2 regions of the Sporosarcina sp. USHLN248 genome follow, and region 1 is predicted to be linked to the other one. Evidence: a T-box and tRNA genes for the amino acid it is inferred to sense, from the RefSeq annotation. Region 1 holds a T-box; the other holds one or more tRNA genes.

What was found. The T-box of region 1 lies ahead of ileS (isoleucine--tRNA ligase). A T-box ahead of a tRNA ligase gene usually reads a tRNA of that ligase, here a tRNA-Ile.
Region 2: it encodes a tRNA-Ile, which carries the amino acid that the T-box ahead of ileS (isoleucine--tRNA ligase) is inferred to sense. The anticodon was not compared.

The regions. Positions count from the first base shown of each region.
Region 1 covers NZ_JBBCZC010000009.1:42,282-52,268, reverse strand. Annotated here, with positions in the region: gene WFH04_RS05435 (dihydroorotase) at 1-1,030, opposite strand, end outside; gene WFH04_RS05430 (aspartate carbamoyltransferase catalytic subunit) at 1,032-1,910, opposite strand; gene WFH04_RS05425 (uracil-xanthine permease family protein) at 2,055-3,341, opposite strand; gene pyrR (bifunctional pyr operon transcriptional regulator/uracil phosphoribosyltransferase PyrR) at 3,368-3,910, opposite strand; gene WFH04_RS05415 (RluA family pseudouridine synthase) at 4,172-5,083, opposite strand; gene lspA (signal peptidase II) at 5,083-5,559, opposite strand; gene ileS (isoleucine--tRNA ligase) at 5,695-8,454, opposite strand; T-box leader at 8,554-8,766, opposite strand; gene WFH04_RS05400 (DivIVA domain-containing protein) at 8,820-9,326, opposite strand; gene WFH04_RS05395 (YlmH family RNA-binding protein) at 9,415-9,987, opposite strand, start outside.
Region 2 covers NZ_JBBCZC010000016.1:364-10,350, forward strand. Annotated here, with positions in the region: rRNA gene rrf (5S ribosomal RNA) at 1-41, shown strand, start outside; tRNA gene WFH04_RS08160 (tRNA-Val) at 213-288, shown strand; tRNA gene WFH04_RS08165 (tRNA-Thr) at 311-386, shown strand; tRNA gene WFH04_RS08170 (tRNA-Lys) at 392-467, shown strand; tRNA gene WFH04_RS08175 (tRNA-Leu) at 496-577, shown strand; tRNA gene WFH04_RS08180 (tRNA-Gly) at 586-660, shown strand; tRNA gene WFH04_RS08185 (tRNA-Leu) at 668-756, shown strand; tRNA gene WFH04_RS08190 (tRNA-Arg) at 778-854, shown strand; tRNA gene WFH04_RS08195 (tRNA-Pro) at 867-943, shown strand; tRNA gene WFH04_RS08200 (tRNA-Ala) at 950-1,025, shown strand; tRNA gene WFH04_RS08205 (tRNA-Met) at 1,044-1,117, shown strand; tRNA gene WFH04_RS08210 (tRNA-Ile) at 1,126-1,202, shown strand; tRNA gene WFH04_RS08215 (tRNA-Ser) at 1,224-1,316, shown strand; tRNA gene WFH04_RS08220 (tRNA-Met) at 1,498-1,572, shown strand; tRNA gene WFH04_RS08225 (tRNA-Asp) at 1,576-1,651, shown strand; tRNA gene WFH04_RS08230 (tRNA-Phe) at 1,738-1,813, shown strand; tRNA gene WFH04_RS08235 (tRNA-Gly) at 1,820-1,893, shown strand; tRNA gene WFH04_RS08240 (tRNA-Ile) at 1,895-1,971, shown strand; tRNA gene WFH04_RS08245 (tRNA-Asn) at 1,975-2,049, shown strand; tRNA gene WFH04_RS08250 (tRNA-Ser) at 2,059-2,149, shown strand; tRNA gene WFH04_RS08255 (tRNA-Glu) at 2,157-2,228, shown strand; gene WFH04_RS08260 (TraR/DksA C4-type zinc finger protein) at 2,274-3,005, opposite strand; gene WFH04_RS08265 (1,4-dihydroxy-2-naphthoate polyprenyltransferase) at 3,182-4,093, opposite strand; gene WFH04_RS08270 (isochorismate synthase) at 4,381-5,766, shown strand; gene menD (2-succinyl-5-enolpyruvyl-6-hydroxy-3-cyclohexene-1-carboxylic-acid synthase) at 5,759-7,471, shown strand; gene menH (2-succinyl-6-hydroxy-2,4-cyclohexadiene-1-carboxylate synthase) at 7,464-8,294, shown strand; gene menB (1,4-dihydroxy-2-naphthoyl-CoA synthase) at 8,306-9,124, shown strand; gene WFH04_RS08290 (o-succinylbenzoate--CoA ligase) at 9,187-9,987, shown strand, end outside.

The DNA of each region.
Region 1 (9,987 bases):
ATTTCCCTTCTTTTACAAAGCTTGTGTAGAGAAGAGGAAATGCTGTTTCAAATCCAGTGATGCCAAATGGTGCTTTTTCAAAACCCGCCGCCTTTTCTTCTGCTGTATGCGGAGCGTGATCTGTTGCGATAAAATCGATTGTCCCGTCTGCCAGTCCTTCTCTCAATGCCTCTCGATCTTCTACCGAACGCAGCGGAGGGTTCATTTTCCAATCAGCATCATTCCTTGGGATATCCTCCTCGCTTAATATCAAATGATGTGGACTCACTTCAGCCGTCACATGGATGCCTGCTTTTTTCGCATCTCGAATGACCCGAACAGATTCTTTCGTGCTTACATGACATACGTGATAATGAGCACCTGCAGCCTCTGCCAGTAAAATATCGCGGGCAATATGAACAGATTCCGCGATGGAAGGGATGCCTGGCAAACAAAGCTCTTTGTTTCGCTTCCCATCATGCATAACTCCGCCATAGATCAGTGTATTATCCTCGCAATGGGCAACGATCGGCATATCGATCTCCGCAGCATCTTTCATTGCTTCGAACATCATACCCGCGGATTGTACTCCGACTCCGTCATCTGTAAATGCGAATGCGCCCTGTTCTTTTAACTCCGATAAGTTCGTCCTTTCCTTTCCAGCCTCCCTGATCGTGATCGATGCATATGGTAGTACGCGGATATGGGCATTTTTTTCAATTAATTCATTAATACGTGCCAAATTTTCTTTCGTATCCGGTACTGGTCGGGTATTCGGCATAGCACAAATTGTTGTATAGCCGCCTTTCGCAGCTGACAGTGTACCAGTTTCAATCGTTTCCTTATGCTCACCGCCCGGCTCCCGTAAATGAACATGCACATCAATAAAACCCGGTGATAAAAAGAGACCTTCCCCTTCAATCACTTCCTTTATGTCACTCTCTAAACCTATGCCAATTTCAGCGATCTTTCCATCCACTATCCGGACATCAGCAGTGATCAATTCACCTGCTTCATTCAACATTTGAACTTCTTTTATCAATTTATCCATGTTATAGCCTCCCGTTCAAAATTGTGTAAAGCACTGCCGCTCGTATGTAAACTCCGTTTTCCACTTGTTTAAAAATCCTTGAACGGTTACATTCGATCAATGAATCCGCAATTTCAACCCCCCGGTTCACCGGAGCCGGATGCATGATGATCGCATCCTTTTTCATTTTCGCTTCTCGTTCAATCGTTAGCCCGTATAACTCGTGATAACGTTCACTCGTGTAAGTTGCTTTCGAATCATGCCGTTCATGCTGTACTCTTAGAAGCATGACGACATCACTCTCTTCGACTACATCATCCCAATTGGATATAGCTTCGAATTCTCCCGCCCATTCAGGTGGACAAAGAAACTTGACATTTGCACCTAACTTGTTCAACGCTTCTGCATTCGAACGTGCTACTCGGCTATGATCGACATCTCCTGCGATTAGAACATTCAAACCTTGGAAAGTGCCAAACTCTTCCCGAATGGTAAATAAGTCTAATAATGATTGTGTTGGATGCTGCCCAGATCCATCACCAGCGTTGATAATAGAGAGCGAGGTTCGATCACATAGCCGTTCATAATAACCGTCTTCCGGATGCCGGATGACGACCGCATCAAGACCGATTGCTTCAAGAGTTTTAATCGTGTCATATAGCGTTTCTCCTTTTAATGTACTTGAGAAACCGGCTTCAAACGGAATGACCTCCAAGCCTAATTTACGCTCCGCCATTTCAAAACTTGTTTTTGTTCTTGTACTAGGCTCGAAGAACAAATTGCTTACCGCTATATTTTGTGAAAGCTTTTGAATGCCATCTTTTTTAAACTGAGAGGTAAGGTTTAAAAACTCAGTAATCTCTTTTTCAGTTATTTGTTTCATTGATAAAAGATTTTTCATGCTGCCGGGTCTCCTCCTAAAAAATAACGGGCCTTTTCCTCATCGGAAAGGCCCGTTATGTATGACAAAGTAAACCATCGTCATAGATGGCTATTTGCCGAACGAACCTTTCCTTGCATCTCTGTACAATATTAAAAGGTTTTTCTATTCAGTTGCGTCTGATAATGTCTCGTCTGTCCTCCCTGGCAGCAACAGATTCAACAGCACACCTACAATTGCCGCGAGTGCCATGCCGCCAACTTGGAAGGTTTCACTTATATGGATCACTGCTCCGCCAATTCCGATAACAAGGATGACCGACGCGATAATCAAATTGCGTTGGTTGCCAAAATCCACTTTATGGTCAACTAACATCCGCAATCCTGATGAAGCAATGATTCCGAACAGTAAAATTGAAATGCCGCCTAAAACTGCTTGTGGAATCGTCTCGATGACCGCCATTAGTTTGCCTATGAAAGCAAACGCGATCGCGAATACGGCCGCACCGATTATGACGTAAACACTATAGACTCTAGTAATCGCCATTACTCCGATATTTTCTCCATATGTCGTTTTCGGAGGACCTCCTAACAGTCCGCTAATTAAAGTACCTAATCCGTCTCCTAACAACGAACGGTTTAGTCCCGGATCTTTAATGAAATCCTTCTCAACAACTTTCCCTAAAACTAACTGATGTCCGATATGCTCTGATATTGTAACGATTGAGATCGGCACCATAATTGCCAATAATGTCGGTGTGATAACAAAATCGTAATCGATACCGGGAATGAGGAACGCCGGCATTTGAATCCAATCCGCTTCCTTTACAGGTGAGAAATCGATAATCCCTATGAAGGCAGAGTAAATGTAACCGACAATAATTCCGATCAGAACCGGCATTAGACTGACGACTCCCCTGAAAAACATAATACAAATAATCGCTGCTGCCAATGTGACAATCGCTGCGGAGAAGTGCAGCAAATTGTACACGTCTTCGCCGCCTACTGAAACCGTACTCGCCATGTTTACAGCCGTCGGCGCGACTGCAAGTCCAATCACCATGATGACCGGTCCGACTACTACAGGCGGGAGTAATTTCATGATCCAATTTGATCCTGTTGTGAAAATCAGCAAGGAAACGAGTGCATATACGAGAGCTACGAACATGCTTCCAATCATTGCGCTTCCGATGCCGCCAGTTGCGGTCGCCACTTGAATCGGCGCTATGAATGCGAATGAGGAGCCAAGGTATGCCGGAACTTTAAATCTTGTAACCGCTACGAATACGATTGTTGCCAGTCCGCTCGTTAACAAAGCGATTGCCGGGCTCAATCCAACCAATGTAGGTACTAATATTGTCGCCCCGAACATTGCGAACATATGCTGTAAGCTCAGTGCCACCCATCTTGGAAATGCCGGTTTTTCATGTACATCCAATACTTTATTGTTCATTTCCCATGTACCCCCGATAGGTGTTATTATTTTTCGTGTATTTTTACGCTATCATCGCCGTCTTGTTCTACGACGTTTACCACTACTTTTTCTTCGCTTGACGTCGGGATATTTTTGCCGACAAAATCGGGTCTGATCGGCAGCTCTCTATGCCCTCTATCAACTAATACTGCCAACTGGATAGAAGCTGGTCTTCCTAAATCCATGACTGCATCCATTGCTGCCCGAACAGTTCTTCCGGTGTATAAAACATCATCTACTAAGATAACTTTTTTCTCTTTTACATCATGTCGAATATCTACTTGGTGAACGAATGGCTCTTGGTTTTCATGACGAATTTGTAAATCGTCACGATAGAGAGTAATATCTAATTCACCCATTAAAATCGGTTTTCCTTCGATTTGTTCGATTTTTTGGGACAGTCTTTTTGCGATTACTGCTCCTCGCGTTTTTATACCGACTAAAATACAGTCATCGATTCCTTTGTTCCGTTCAATGATTTCATGGGCAATGCGAGTGATCGCTCTCGAAATCGCCTGCTCGTCCAAAATATTAGCTTTTTCAGCCATTATGATTGCCTCCTTATACATCTATTAATATTTTTTGCAAGGTTTTTCGGACTATGCACTCCGTTTCACCGTAGCAGGACGCAAAAAAACCTCCTGCCATTCGGCGGGAGGGTATACGTGCAGAAAAAAGCATACAGGTAAATTGCGCGCAGCAATTCTACTGTACATTCCGTGCAACCTTCCCAGCCTCTCTGGACTGACTTTAAAGGTATCGCTATTTGATTCTTTGCCTATTATATAGGCGTTAAATTCATATGTCAATCATTTATTTGTGCGCAATCTCTCCAGCACTTGCAAATAATCATGAGGCAAAGGCGCTGTGAACTCCATATAATCCCCTGTTTTTGGGTGAATGAAGCCAATTGTGCCAGCATGTAAAAGCTGTCCGCCAAAGTCGATCGTTTTCTTCGGTCCATATTTTGGATCACCCGCCAATGGATGGCCGATATATTTCATATGGACACGTATCTGATGTGTCCGGCCTGTTTCCAACCTGCACTCGACTAATGTAAAATCTCCAAACCGTTCCAATACATTAAAGTGGGTGACTGCATGTTTTCCGTTATCGACAACCGCCATGCTTTGACGGTCTTTTTGGTCCCTGCCGATCGGAGCGTCAATTGTCCCTTGGTCATGTGGTATATGGCCATGAACAATTGCAGTATAAACACGGGTTACCGATTTATCGACTAATTGATCGACTAATGAGACATGGGCTTGGTCATTTTTAGCAACCATCAACAACCCAGACGTGTCTTTGTCAATTCGATGGACGATGCCTGGACGCAAGACGCCATTAATGCCCGATAAGTCATTACAATGATGCATGAGTCCATTCACCAATGTGCCAGTCAAATGACCTGGTGCCGGATGGACGACCATGCCGCGAGGTTTATTGACGACGATGACATCAGAATCTTCATAAACAATATCTAATTGAAGATCTTCAGCTATGACATCCAATTCTTCAGCTTCAGGAACATTGACAACTATTTGATCGTCCTTTTTCACTTTATAGTTTTGCTTGACGGCTTTATCATTAACAAGAACTGCGCCGTCTTTTACCCATTGCTGAATTTGAGTGCGAGACCAATCCGGATTGACCGTCGACAAAACCTTGTCAATTCGAGAGTTTTGCAGGTCTTCGTTGATTTCTATTTCAAACGGTTCCATTATGCCACCTTTTTCTTCTTCTTTTTTTCATCTAACACGACATGGATAATAATAAGCGCGACTCCAACTGTCAATGCGGCATCAGCCACATTAAAGATCGGGAAATCATAATCGACAACTGGGATGAGTACGTCAATAAAATCGACAACTTCTTTTCTAAACAACCGATCGATAAAATTGCCGATCGCTCCCCCTAACAAAAACATGAGACTAACACCTAATAACGGGCTTCCTTTCGCTTCCTTATGGAAGAAATAAATGATTCCAGCAACGACAAGCACCGTCACTACGTAGAAAAGCCACATTTGCCCTTCAAGCATCCCCCAGGCAGCACCTTTGTTTCGATGCGATAAAAGGGCCAAATAAGGATCTACAATCGGTATTCTTTCGCCTAAGTTCATATTATGAACAACGAGCCATTTCGTTAATTGATCTAATAAAATTAATAGTAATGCCAAACCATAATAAATGAACAATCCAAAAACCCCCGTCCGACAATATCTGTTTCATTTTACCACAAATCGAAGCAGATTATGATTGATAACTTGAGGGGGAAATAAAAAAGCTGTTCACCCATGGAATTCACCAATGGATGAACAACCTTAACGGTATTATGAATAGTATTTTTCTACAACGTCTGCACAGCGGCTGCAAAGTGTCGGATGTGTTTCACTGGAACCGACTGTTTCGGAAATTGTCCAGCAACGGTCGCATTTTTCGCCATCAGCTTTTTCAACTGCAACGCTTACCGTATCTAACTTCAATGCGTCTTCTGGCAAGTCGCTTTCTTTTCCTTCTTCGAATTTGGAAACGATGAAGAATTGTGCATAGTCAACATCATCTGAAGCAAAAACATCTTTTAGTTGCTCTGGAAGAGCGACAGTCACTTTCGCCTCTAATGACTTGCCAATTACTTTCGCATTACGCGCTTCTTCTAACGCTTTCAATACATCATCTCGAATAAGCATTAACGTGCCAAAACGCTCACGAAGCGATTTTGTATCGCCCAGCTCGACCGGATCAGGCATATCCGTCAATTGAATACTTTCTTCTTCAACGTTCTCCAAATAGCCCCATAATTCGTCCGTCGTATGCGGTAGGATCGGCGTCAATAATTTAAGTAATGCCATTAACGAATCATACATAACTGTCTGCATTGCACGGCGATGTGGGTGATCCGCTCCTTCAATATAAACAACATCTTTCGCAATATCAAGATAGAACGAACTTAAATCACCAGTACAGAACGTATTGACAGCATGGTACACATCAGAGAACTGATAGTGGTCATATGCTGAACGTACATCTTTGATTAAATCTTGTAATTTAATGAAAACATATTGATCGATCGGACGAAGATCTTCGAATGCAACACGATCTGTTTCCGGGTTAAAATCAGCAACATTGCCGTGCAAGAAACGAAGTGTGTTCCGGATTTTGCGGTACACTTCGGAAACTTGTTTGAAATTCGAATCAGACACGCGGACATCCGCAGTATAGTCGACAGATGATACCCATAGCCGCAAAATGTCTGCACCCAATTGGTTCATGATTTTAGAAGGAAGAATGACGTTCCCTAACGACTTACTCATCTTGCGTCCTTCTCCGTCCAATGTAAATCCGTGGCTTAGCAATCCTTTATACGGTGCAATTCCATTAATTGCAACACTTGTTGTAATAGAAGAGTTGAACCAGCCGCGATATTGGTCAGACCCTTCCAAGTAAAGATCAGCAGGATAATTCAGGTCATCCCGCTCCACTAATACGCCTTGATGAGTCGAACCGGAGTCGAACCAGACGTCCATAATGTCTGTCTCTTTCGTAAAGACTCCATTCGGGCTTCCTTCATGTTCAAAACCTTCTGGTAAAAGATCTTTGGCATCTCGTTCAAACCAAATATTTGATCCGTGTTCACGGAACAATTGCGCAACATGTGCGATTGTTTCATCAGTGATAATCGCTTCTCCATTTTCAGCATAAAAGACCGGAATCGGAACGCCCCAAACACGTTGACGGGAAATGCACCAGTCGCCGCGGTCGCGAACCATATTGTACAATCGTGTTTCGCCCCATGATGGAGTGAACTTCGTGTTCCGGATCGCTTCAAGCAGTTCTGTTCTGAACGACTCGATAGAAGCGAACCATTGAGCAGTCGCACGGAAAATAACAGGCTTTTTCGTGCGCCAGTCATGCGGATAGGAGTGAGTGATGAATGAAAGCTTCAGCAATGCGCCTTCTTCTTCCAACTTTTTCGTTACTTCTTTATTCGCATCTTCGTAGAATAAACCTTCAAACATCGGTGCTTCATCCGTCATGACACCGCGATCATTGATCGGCGATAATGCATCGATGCCATATTGCTTCGACACGTAAAAGTCGTCTTCCCCATGGCCAGGCGCTGTATGGACGCAGCCTGTTCCAGCTTCCGCTGTGACGTGCTCTCCTAACATGACGAGTGAATCACGGTCGTATAGTGGATGTTTTGCGATAACGCGTTCCAATTCTGCCCCTTTTAACTCGCGGATCACTTTGTAGTCATCCCAACCAATTTCATTCGCGACGTGTTCCAATAAATCTTTTGCTAATAAGAATTTTTGGCCATCGACTTCAACAATCGCATATGTGAATTCCGGATGAACAGAAATGCCAAGGTTAGCAGGAATCGTCCACGGCGTTGTCGTCCAAATGATGATCCTTACATCTTCTTCTACGACTCCTAAGCCGTCTTTAATTGGAAATGCTACATAGATGGATGGGGACTTTTTATCTTTATATTCAATTTCCGCTTCTGCCAATGCGGATTCACTTGACGGAGACCAGTATACCGGCTTTAATCCTTTATAGATGTACCCCTTTTTCGCCATCTCGCCAAACACTTGAATTTGTCTTGACTCGAATTCCGGTTTCAAAGTGATATAAGGATTTTCCCAATCTCCGCGCACGCCGATCCGCTTAAATGCCGCGCGTTGATTATCGATTTGCCCATAGGCGTATTCTTCACACATTTTACGGAACTCAGCTACCGTCAATTCTTTACGGTTTACCCCTTTATTGACAAGTGCCTGCTCGATTGGCAAACCATGTGTATCCCAGCCTGGAACATACGGCGCATGAAAGCCCGACATCGATTTATAGCGGACAATCATATCTTTCAGCACTTTATTTAACGCATGGCCCATATGAAGATCTCCATTTGCGTACGGTGGTCCGTCATGCAAAACGAAAAATGGACGTCCTTTTGTCCGCTCTTGTACCTTTGCATAAATATCCATTTCATCCCATTTTGCTTGCATTTCAGGTTCCTTGTTCGGCAAATTGCCGCGCATCGGAAAATCCGTTTTCGGCATAAGCAACGTATCTTTGTAATCCATAGTCTTTTCCTCCTTTTATTTCAGTACAACTTGTTAAGCACTCAACGGGATCATTGAAAAACGACTTCAATAGACAAATAAAAAATCCCCGCCCCCCAAAAAAGGGACGAGGATTATTACTCGCGTTACCACCCTAGTTGCAACAAAAAACATATTCGTTGCCTCTCGAACACCATAACGGGGTGTTTCCGGGATTGCTTTTGGCAATCCAGCTCCAGAGTGATTTTCGTCAGCAATCCAATGACCGGGCTTTCACCATCCCCGGCTCGCTATACGTGAATTGAAGAGTACTCTCTCTTTCAATGCCTGTTTTATGTTATATGATCATTATTATATGCGCGTCGAAAATGAAAAGTCAAGCACGCTTATTCAAGATCTGCCGCTGCTTCCAATTGTTCTGTATCCGGTTCGTATTCAAGCAGCTCTTCCCAATCATCAGTCCGAATCATATCAAGTTGAGCTTCGATGAGCATCCGAAATCTGTTTCTAAAAACTTTCGATTGTTTTTTCAAGTCTTCAATTTCCATCGCAATTTTTCTTGCACGCGTCAACGCCTCATTGACGATACGGTCTGCATTTTTTTCGGCTTCTTTTATAATTAGTTTTGACTCTTGTACAGAATTGCGACGGACATCTTCCGCTGCTTCTTGTGCAATAAGAATCGACTTTTGCAATGTCTCTTCAATTGAATTGAAATGGGAAATTTTCTCTTTTGTTTCCTTCAGGTTATTTTTCAAAGCCTTGTTTTCTTCAAGGACGTTTTCATAATCCTTCATGATCTGTTCCAAAAACTCATTCACTTCGTCTTCATCATAACCCCGGAATCCGCGGCTGAATTCTTTATTATGTATATCAAGTGGTGACAATGCCATCGAATGTTTCTCTCCCTTCCTTTATCCAATTCCATTATACATGCCACGCTGAAAGAAAACAGCAGTTTTCAACTGATTATCAGAAAAATCATGACAGTTTTCCTATCATGAGCCGAATCTTGTCTTTTTTTGTCCTCCCTTCGATCGAAACGATTTTAAACCGTCCGCCCCCCCTAACGGAAAGCATGTCCAGTTCATTTAACTCAAAAGATGTCTGCGTACGAACCGCATGATTCACTTTCACTTTTTCATTTTGAATATATGATGCCGCTTTTTGACGAGAACAATTGACAGCTGATGCAACAACTGCATCCAATCGAAGCGAACTAACAATATGTAGCTCTTCAACATATACATCACCACATTCGATCAATCGATCGACGGAATGCACTTCTTCAATGCGCACATTCGACTTGCCGATCGAAGTGAAGTTTGCACGCAAATAATCTTTCATTTCCTCTGCTGCCGCGAATTGCACTACATCGTCTTGTAGCCTAATATCTCCGAACTTAGACCTGTCTATCCCGAGCGACATGAGTGAGCCTAAAACATCTTTATGTTTTAACGTCATGAATTTTGATGGATAATTTACAGAGAAAACCTTCGTTTGGAAGTCTTCTGGTTCCGGCACAAAGTAATCAGGATAAATTAACATCCTTTT
Region 2 (9,987 bases), on a different contig from region 1:
AGTGGGGGGCTTCCCCCTGTGAGAGTAAGACGTCGCCAGGCAAACCATTTCAATTCATTACATATGCAAGTTATCAACAAAATGAAATACACGAGCGAACATAAATGAATGTATGGAAGCGATTGAGAGTAGGAAGGAGCGTACAATTGTACGTGACTGACAGATCGAAAGAAGCTGACGCAGCATTTCGAAGCTTATCGCAATTTCAACCCGGAGGATTAGCTCAGCTGGGAGAGCACCTGCCTTACAAGCAGGGGGTCGGCGGTTCGAGCCCGTCATCCTCCACCATAACACTAACAAATGATTTATTGCCGGTGTAGCTCAATTGGTAGAGCAACTGACTTGTAATCAGTAGGTTGAGGGTTCAAGTCCTTTCGCCGGCACCACTACCGAGCCATTAGCTCAGTCGGTAGAGCATCTGACTTTTAATCAGAGGGTCACAGGTTCGAATCCTGTATGGCTCACCATTTTTAACTAACTGTTTTGAATTACTATGCGGGTGTGGTGGAACTGGCAGACACGCTAGACTTAGGATCTAGTGCCGTAAGGCGTGGGGGTTCGACTCCCTTCACCCGCACTTTCAATGCGGAAGTAGTTCAGTGGTAGAATACGACCTTGCCAAGGTCGGGGTCGCGGGTTCGAATCCCGTCTTCCGCTCCATACAATTGCCGGGGTGGCGGAACTGGCAGACGCACAGGACTTAAAATCCTGCGGTAGGTGACTACCGTACCGGTTCGATTCCGGTTCTCGGCACCAGATATATATATCAAGCAATTTGCGCCCGTAGCTCAATTGGATAGAGCGTCTGACTACGGATCAGAAGGTTGTGGATTCGACTTCTGCCGGGCGCGCCAATAAGTTTTGTTCGGGAAGTAGCTCAGCTTGGTAGAGCACTTGGTTTGGGACCAAGGGGTCGCAGGTTCGAATCCTGTCTTCCCGACCACTTCATGGGGCCTTAGCTCAGCTGGGAGAGCGCCTGCCTTGCACGCAGGAGGTCAGCGGTTCGATCCCGCTAGGCTCCACCAATATAATATATTTTACCCGGCGGCGTAGCTCAGCTGGCTAGAGCGTACGGTTCATACCCGTAAGGTCGGGGGTTCGATCCCCTCTGCCGCCATCCTTGAAGGACCTTTAGCTCAGTTGGTTAGAGCAGACGGCTCATAACCGTCCGGTCGCAGGTTCGAGTCCTGCAAGGTCCACCACTACTTGAATAGATTTCTTACGGAGGAATACCCAAGTCCGGCTGAAGGGATCGGTCTTGAAAACCGACAGGGGTGTTAAAGCCCGCGGGGGTTCGAATCCCTCTTCCTCCGCCATTCTTTTCATCATTGTGGTTAATATATAGGAAAATACGAAAGTTACAACTAATATTATCGTGGGGTAGAGCAAATCACATAACGCAGAATGTGATTTGTGAAATTTACCAAAAGGAAATTTCAACTAACTCCCATAAACAGCTGAATGCGTAGGATTTTAAAATCTTACAACTAATATTATCGCGGGGTGGAGCAGTGGTAGCTCGTCGGGCTCATAACCCGAAGGTCGCAGGTTCAAATCCTGCCCCCGCAACCAAAAGGTCCCGTGGTGTAGCGGTTAACATGCCTGCCTGTCACGCAGGAGATCGCCGGTTCGATCCCGGTCGGGACCGCCATTATTATTTTTTACATAACTTATTGATTTGAAGAATAGCGAATTTCTTAAGTAGATAGAGAAATAATGCTTCTACAAGTCCTATGTGGCTCAGTAGCTCAGTCGGTAGAGCAAAGGACTGAAAATCCTTGTGTCGGCGGTTCGATTCCGTCCTGAGCCACCATTCTTTGCGGGTGTAGTTTAGTGGTAAAACCTCAGCCTTCCAAGCTGATGATGAGGGTTCGATTCCCTTCACCCGCTCCATGGGCCTATAGCTCAGCTGGTTAGAGCGCACGCCTGATAAGCGTGAGGTCGGTGGTTCGAGTCCACTTAGGCCCACCATATTCCGCAGTAGCTCAGTGGTAGAGCAATCGGCTGTTAACCGATCGGTCGTAGGTTCGAGTCCTACCTGCGGAGCCAATTTTATACGGGGAAGTACTCAAGTGGCTCAAGAGGCGCCCCTGCTAAGGGCGTAGGTCGCGAAAGCGGCGCGAGGGTTCGAATCCCTCCTTCTCCGCCATATTGTTGGCCCCTTGGTCAAGCGGTTAAGACACCGCCCTTTCACGGCGGTAACACGGGTTCGAATCCCGTAGGGGTCATATTGAAAAAAGCGACATTCAAAATTGAATGTCGCTTTTTTTATATTAGTCATTTAGGTAACTGTCTTTCCGATGATATGGTATATCTCCGAGAGGAGATTCGATTCCTTCATCATCTAATCTTTCCTCATATTCTTCCGATATCTCGGATTTAACGAAACCGCGGGATTGTCCAGTAATGTCCGTGCTGACAAATTCCTCCATTTCCTCCGCCGCGCCATCCATGATCTTATCATCATATAAAGTATTATAGTCATCATGATCCCCTGTAAAGTCTGATGGTGTTTCCGATGTCCCTGACTTCGCTATTTCCTGAAAACTGTCTTCACTATCACGTGCGATGCCTTTGCGTCGGTCTGCAAAGGAATTCGGTCTTGCCATGATCAATATGTCCTTTTCTGAAGGACGATCATGTGCTATTTGTTGCTCGGTGGTATGTTCTTTGCATCGTGTGGCGTAAGGAATTGCTTCTAATCGTTCTAAAGGAATTTCCTCATCACATATCTCACATCTCCCATATGTCCCGTCCTGAATTGCCTGAAGGGCAATGTCTACCTTTTCTACTTCATCATTAGCGTGTATATTTAGCGCTAGGTCTTTTTGGCGCTCGTATAATTCAGTTCCCATGTCGCCAGGATGATTGTCATACATCGATAATTCTCCTACTTCATCTTGAGCGCTGCCTTTTAGATCTGATTCTTCTTCAGTCTTTGTTAATTCTTTCTTTAATTTCAACAATTCATTTTTAAAGTTGTTTATTTGTGTATTTGATAACATGCTTCGCACATCCTTTTCATTAGTGACGTTAGTATGGACATTGGTGGTGTTGTTCATATCCAATAATTCGTAGCAATTTTGTTTATCAATTCCCTTTTTGTTGACCTGTTTAAACCTGTTTTAAAACATAATAAAGCCGACGTTATATTAACGTCGGCCTACTAGAAATTTATATTTTATAATAAATAGCCAATCAGGATCCCGATACCTAATAGTAATCCGAACAATGTGTTTGTAACGGCTGTATTTTTCATTGCAGGCATAACTTCCAGAGGCAAAGTATGTTTGCGAAAAGTAGCGATCGCTTTAATTGGTTTCGCCACGCTTAAGAATACTAATAAAGACCATGGTGTAAGTTGTCCAGTTATAATTAGAACGATAATCCATAAATAAGAGACGATAAAGAAAGCAGACAGGATGGAAATCGCGTTGTTTCTTCCTACAAGAATCGCGAGTGTCTTTCTGCCACCTTCCTTGTCCCCCTCTAAATCGCGAATATTATTAGACATCATAATTGCAGCGACTAAAAGCATGCTTGGAACAGAAATGAGGACCGCTTCAGTGGTTACGGTTCCTGTTTGTATATAGAAAGCAATCAATATTAACAGCATTCCCATTACAAAACCGGATACCAATTCTCCAAACGGAGTGTATGCAATCGGATAAGGGCCACCGGTATATAAGTAACCGATTAACATGGAAATCAAACCGACGATAGCTAACATCCACGAGGTTTGCATGCAAATATACACGCCGATTATGATGGCAATTGCGTAGAATGTAAGTGCGATATTTAAGACGGTTTTTGCTTTGACACCATTTCGCACAATTGTTCCGCCTATACCAACTGAATGCTCTGTATCCAGGCCTCTAACGAAATCATAGTATTCGTTAAACATATTGGTAGCCATTTGAATGAGCAGGCTTGCTGATAGCATTGCAATAAATAAAAGGAAATGTACATCACCGTACGTTAAGGCAATCATTGTACCTAAAAATACTGGGGCAAACGCAGCAGTCAACGTATGTGGACGTGTCAACTGCCACCAAATTCTCCATCCAGTGTCAGCTTTAATGGTTTGTTGCAAATTATTTCGCTCCTATCTCATTTAACTTGATACAGCAGATGCCACTTTCTATAAGCAGCGAGTAGCATGCTGTAATCGCATATTCAGAGGAAGGTTAGACTTCCCGCTCAACCATGTACTGGCCACCAAAGAATCGTGACGTTACATGGTTGATTGCATATACCATTGTACTTCAAAAGCGGGGATTAAGGTATCCCGTTTGCATTAAAAATGCTATCACTCCGATGTTTCGGTATAATAGAGATAAGAAAGTTATTCTTACTTACACATAATAAGGAGCGAAAACAATGAGTCGGAAGTTGACCGATAGCCATACTATGAAAAATACTATCAATTCTCCCTATACTCGTTTTTTTACTGAAACGATTGAGGTTGGGAGGATGTCGCCGTTCGCTTTTTTTGAAGCGGGATTTCAAAAATATAAAGAGGAACGTTTTTATTGGCAAAATGCCGATCAGACGTTAACTTTGGTTGGCATAGGACATGCTGTTACGTTAACAAGCGACTTGCATGAAGAGCGATATAAGGATATTTCTAACCAATGGAACGGCTTATGCAATACGTTGATAAAGGAAGAGGAAGATGCTGCCCCAATCTTGTTTGGCGGTTTTTCTTATGATCCGAATCAAGTACTTCAATCGGAATGGAATCAATTCCCTTCTGCTTATTTTGCTGTGCCTTCTTTTCAGCTGAAAATTGAAGATGGAAGATCATACGTATCGATTAATTTAGTGACGGATAAACCGGAGGCTTCTTTGGAATTTGAATGGCTACGGCAAGAAAGAGATCGTTTAATCCATCTTGCTCAAGTGAAGGAGTTTTCATTCCAATACGATAATCCGATCGTTTCAATGGAGGAGCGGGGAAAAGATCGTTATATAGAAGCTGTCAATAATGTTACAAGTCTTATTCAAAGCGGAAAGGCAGATAAAGTCGTCATTGCGAGGAGTCTTGTGTTGCATTTTGAACAAGAACTGTCCGCCGTTGCAGCACTTTATGCAATTTCAAATGAACAACAGGAGAGTTATCAATTTGCATTGCAGCATAATGATTGTCTTTTCTTTGGTGCTACACCTGAACGCTTAATTGAGATGAAGAATGGAAAAGTCCTTTCAGCATGTGTTGCGGGCTCGATTCGACGAGGCAACTCAGCAGAAGAAGACAAGCAATTAGGGGAAGCCTTACTTGCTGATCCAAAAAACAGGGAAGAACATCATTACGTAGTGGAAATGATTTCAAAAGTGTTCCGTACACATTGCCAACAAGTAGTTGTCCCTAAAAATCCTAAGTTGATGAAAATTAGAGATATCCAACATTTATATACACCTGTTGAAGGGGAAATAGCGAGTGAAAGTGATATTTTCACACTTGTGAAGGCACTTCATCCTACACCTGCGTTAGGCGGAGTCCCGACTTCAGCTGCAATGGAGATAATTCGACAAGAGGAAGGAATGGACAGGGGCTACTATGCAGCTCCAATCGGTTGGACAGACTCCTCTGGAAATGGTGAATTTGCAGTGGCTTTGCGTTCAGCGTTAATTAATGGAAAAGAGGCTTACTTATATGCAGGTGGAGGCATTGTAGCCGATTCAAATGCAGAAGATGAATATGACGAGACATGGGTAAAGTTCAGGCCAGTTTTACGCGCGCTTGGAGGACAGTTGAATGGATGATAAAAAAATTTTAACAGACCATGTGTTGCGATTGACAAACGCACTTTTAAACGCCGGTGTGGAGGCTGCTGTTATAAGTCCAGGCTCACGTTCCACCCCACTCGCTTATGCATTTGCAGCATCCAATGCTCTGAAAACCTATATGCAGATCGATGAACGCTCCGCTGCATATTTTGCATTAGGAATGGCAAAGGCATCAAATAAACCGGTCGTCCTGCTTTGCACTTCAGGAACAGCTGCGTCGAACTATCATCCGGCAATAACAGAAGCGTATTACGCTAAGATTCCACTTATTGCAATCACTGCAGATCGTCCCCACGAGTTAAGGGGAGTAGGAGCACCGCAGGCAATTGACCAATTGAATTTATACGGTAAACACGTTAAATTCAGCGTTGACTTACCGTTGCCTGATGAGCATCCGGCAATAGCTGATTTCTTGGATCGACATATTCAAAGAGCTGTTTCAACTGCGATGACAAGTCCTGCTGGTCCGGTTCATTTGAATGTCCCTTTGCGAGAACCATTGCTCATTGATTTTGAAAGGAAAATCGCTCCGTCGACTTTCGTTGAAAGCGTTAAAGGAAAAATAGGGTTAAGTGAAGTACAAGTAAACCGTTTAAATGACCTGCTTTCAAATACGAAAAAAGGATTGTTTATTGCAGGTGAATTGCCGGTCGGCTTCGATCAAGATGCCTTTTGGACTTTCGCTAAGTCCCTTCAATGGCCCATCCTTTGTGACCCGCTCTCCAATTTGAGATCGAATGTGCCAGCAGATTGCAGGGATCTATGCATTGAACATTATGATGCACTTCTAAAAAGTGAATCCTTTTGCGGCCGTGCAGTGCCCGATACTGTAATTCGAATTGGAGCCCAACCAGTTTCTAAGCCTTTAACTTTGTTTTTAAGCAAAGCTAAGCCACCTGTCTTTGTAGCAGTTGATGAATCTCCGGAATTCCGCGATTCGATTGGTGTTGTGACGCATCATATCCAAGCGGCTCCCGAAGCACTATTCAATTTGAAAATAACTAGTGAACATGTTGCGTACAAAAAATTATGGATTTCCGCAAATGAAATTGCGTCAGAAGTAACTGCTCAATATACTGGTGACTTAGGTGATGAGGGGATCATAGTAAAAAGACTGCTTGAATTATTGCCTTCGGAAAGTGATGTTTTTGTTGGCAGCAGCATGCCAATTCGTGACGTGGATACATTTTTCAGCAAGACAAATAAGGATATTGCGCTATTCGCCAATCGGGGAACAAATGGCATTGATGGAGTTGTATCAAGTGCATTTGGTGTACAAGCTGTTCGAAAACGGAATTCGTTTTTATTAATTGGAGATTTATCTTTTTTGCATGATGTAAATGGATTAGCCATTTCTCGTTTTCAAGAGACTGATTTGACAATCGTCATTTTAAATAATGATGGTGGAGGTATTTTTTCATATTTGTCACAGGCAACGGTGCCGAATCATTTTGAAGAATTGTTTGGAACACCGACAGGGCTTACGTTCGAACATATCGCTGCGATGTATGATGCACAATATACGGCGGTACAGAATGCTGACCAGTTTTCGAATGAACTGCAGAAAGAGAAAACGAAACCTATACGAATCATAGAAGTATTCACAAGTCGGCCAGTAAATGTAAAAACTCATCGAGCTTATTGGACTGAAATTATAGAAAGACTTGATCGCAATGAATGAAATTTCTTTGAAAGTTCGCGGAGTAGACTATTATGTGGAAATAAGCGGTAAAGAAGATCAACCTTCGATCGTATTTTTACATGGCTTCACAGGATCGACTGCAACTTGGAATGAAGTCCGTTCGAAAATAGCTCATCAATATAGAACGATTGCCATTGATTTGATCGGTCACGGGAAAACTTCTGTGCCGGATGATCCTTCACGTTACACAATGGAGCAAATTGTAGAGGATTTACATTGCATCTTTAAGCAAATTGACTTAGATAAGTTTTCTTTAATAGGGTATTCTATGGGGGGCCGCGTTGCCCTCTCATACGCTATTGCTCATTCTGAAAGCTTGAATTCCTTACTATTAGAGAGCGCTTCACCGGGTTTAAAAAGTGAGGAACAAAGGGCTGAGAGAAGAAAAGCGGATGCAAAACTATCTGAGAAAATCATTAAGGAAGGCATTCATAGTTTTGTTGACCTTTGGGAGAATATTCCTTTATTTCATTCGCAGAAGCGCCTTTCCTCTGAAACGAAAAAGCAAATTAGAAACGAACGGTTGCAACAGCGAGAAAAAGGCTTGGCGAACAGTTTGTTAGGATACGGTACTGGAAGTCAACAGTCCAATTGGCAGTACTTGCATACATTGCATCTACCTGTTCTTTTAATAACAGGGCAATTGGATGAGAAGTTTGTAACTATTGCCCGGGAAATGAAAAAAGAAGCACCATTATTTCAGCATACTATTGTAGAAGATGCAGGACATGCAATTCATGTGGAAAAACCTAAGCAATTTGTTACAATAGTAGAGGAGTTTCTGAACGATTTAAAAATTTGAGGAGGAATAACATGACACGTCAATGGGAAACAATCCGTACATATGAGGATATTAAATATGAGAAGTACAACGGCATTGCAAAAGTGACGATCAACCGTCCTGAAGTGCGCAATGCGTTCCGTCCAAAAACAGTTATGGAAATGATCGATGCTTTTTCTCGGGCAAGAGACGATGAAAGCATTGGAGTTATCATTTTGACTGGCGAAGGAGAAAAGGCGTTCTGTTCAGGGGGCGACCAAAAAGTCCGTGGACACGGCGGCTATGTAGGGGATGATGAAATTCCACGTTTAAACGTATTGGACCTTCAACGTCTAATCCGTGTCATTCCTAAACCAGTAGTTGCGATGGTAGCAGGTTACGCAATTGGCGGAGGACATGTATTGCATGTTGTTTGTGACTTGACGATCGCTGCAGATAATGCCCGTTTCGGACAAACAGGCCCTAAAGTAGGTTCTTTTGATGCGGGGTATGGTTCCGGTTATTTGGCACGTATTATCGGTCATAAGAAAGCGAGAGAAATTTGGTATTTATGCCGTCAATACGACGCACAGCAAGCTCTTGATATGGGTCTTGTCAATACAGTCGTTCCTTATGAACAATTGGAAGACGAAACTGTCAAATGGTGTGAGGAAATGTTGGCGATGAGCCCGACTGCACTTCGTTTCATCAAGGCAGCTATGAATGCAGATACAGATGGACTTGCTGGTCTTCAACAAATGGCAGGAGATGCAACACTTCTTTACTATACAACTGACGAAGCGAAAGAAGGACGCGATGCGTTCAAAGAGAAACGCAAACCGGACTTCGGTCAATTCCCACGCTTCCCTTAATCAATCATGAAAAACCGCCTTTTTCTAAGGCGGTTTTTCCTTAGGAAAGAGGAGATGTTTTTATGATTCCAAATTGGTTGTTACAGAGGGCATATTTAACGCCGGATAGAGTGGCATTGTCATTTGAACAACAGCAATGGACATTTCAGGAATTGCATGATGAGGCAATGCGCATTGCTCGGAAGCTATATGCAAATGGACTTCGTGAAGGTACGCGTGTTGCGCTTTTGGGGCCATCCAATGCACATATGATGTTCATGATTCACGGATGCCTATTAGGAAGTATTGAAATTGTCATGATCAATAGCAGATTGTCTGAAAAGGAAATTGCTTATCAGTTATTGGATTCTGAAGCAGAAGCCATTATTGTTGAAGATTCACTTGCGGAAAAGCTGCAAACAATTGATCGTAAAAAGTTGTTATTTTCATTTATTGCTTCTTCTGAGGAAATCGATTTTACCCCAATCAATACATGGAAAGCCGAACAAACCATTACAATCATGTACACATCGGGTACGACAGGTTTTCCGAAAGGTGTTCGGCAAACTGTAGGAAATCATACATCCAATGCATTGTCGTCCGTCTTGAATTTAGGCCTTTCGGAAAATGATGTATGGCTTTGTACAACACCGCTTTTTCATATTAGTGGATTTTCAATCATCGTCAGGTCCTTGTTATATGGCATGGGCATTAGGCTCTATGAAAAGTTCGACGCGATCGAGGCGGCTGAGGAAATTCAAAAAGGCTCGGTGACAAGAATGTCCGTAGTTGCAAATAGCTTGGATCGTATTTTACGTGAAATGGAAAAAAGCGAAATGTTCGCGCATCCTAATTTCCAAACGATGTTAGCTGGAGGGGGCCCG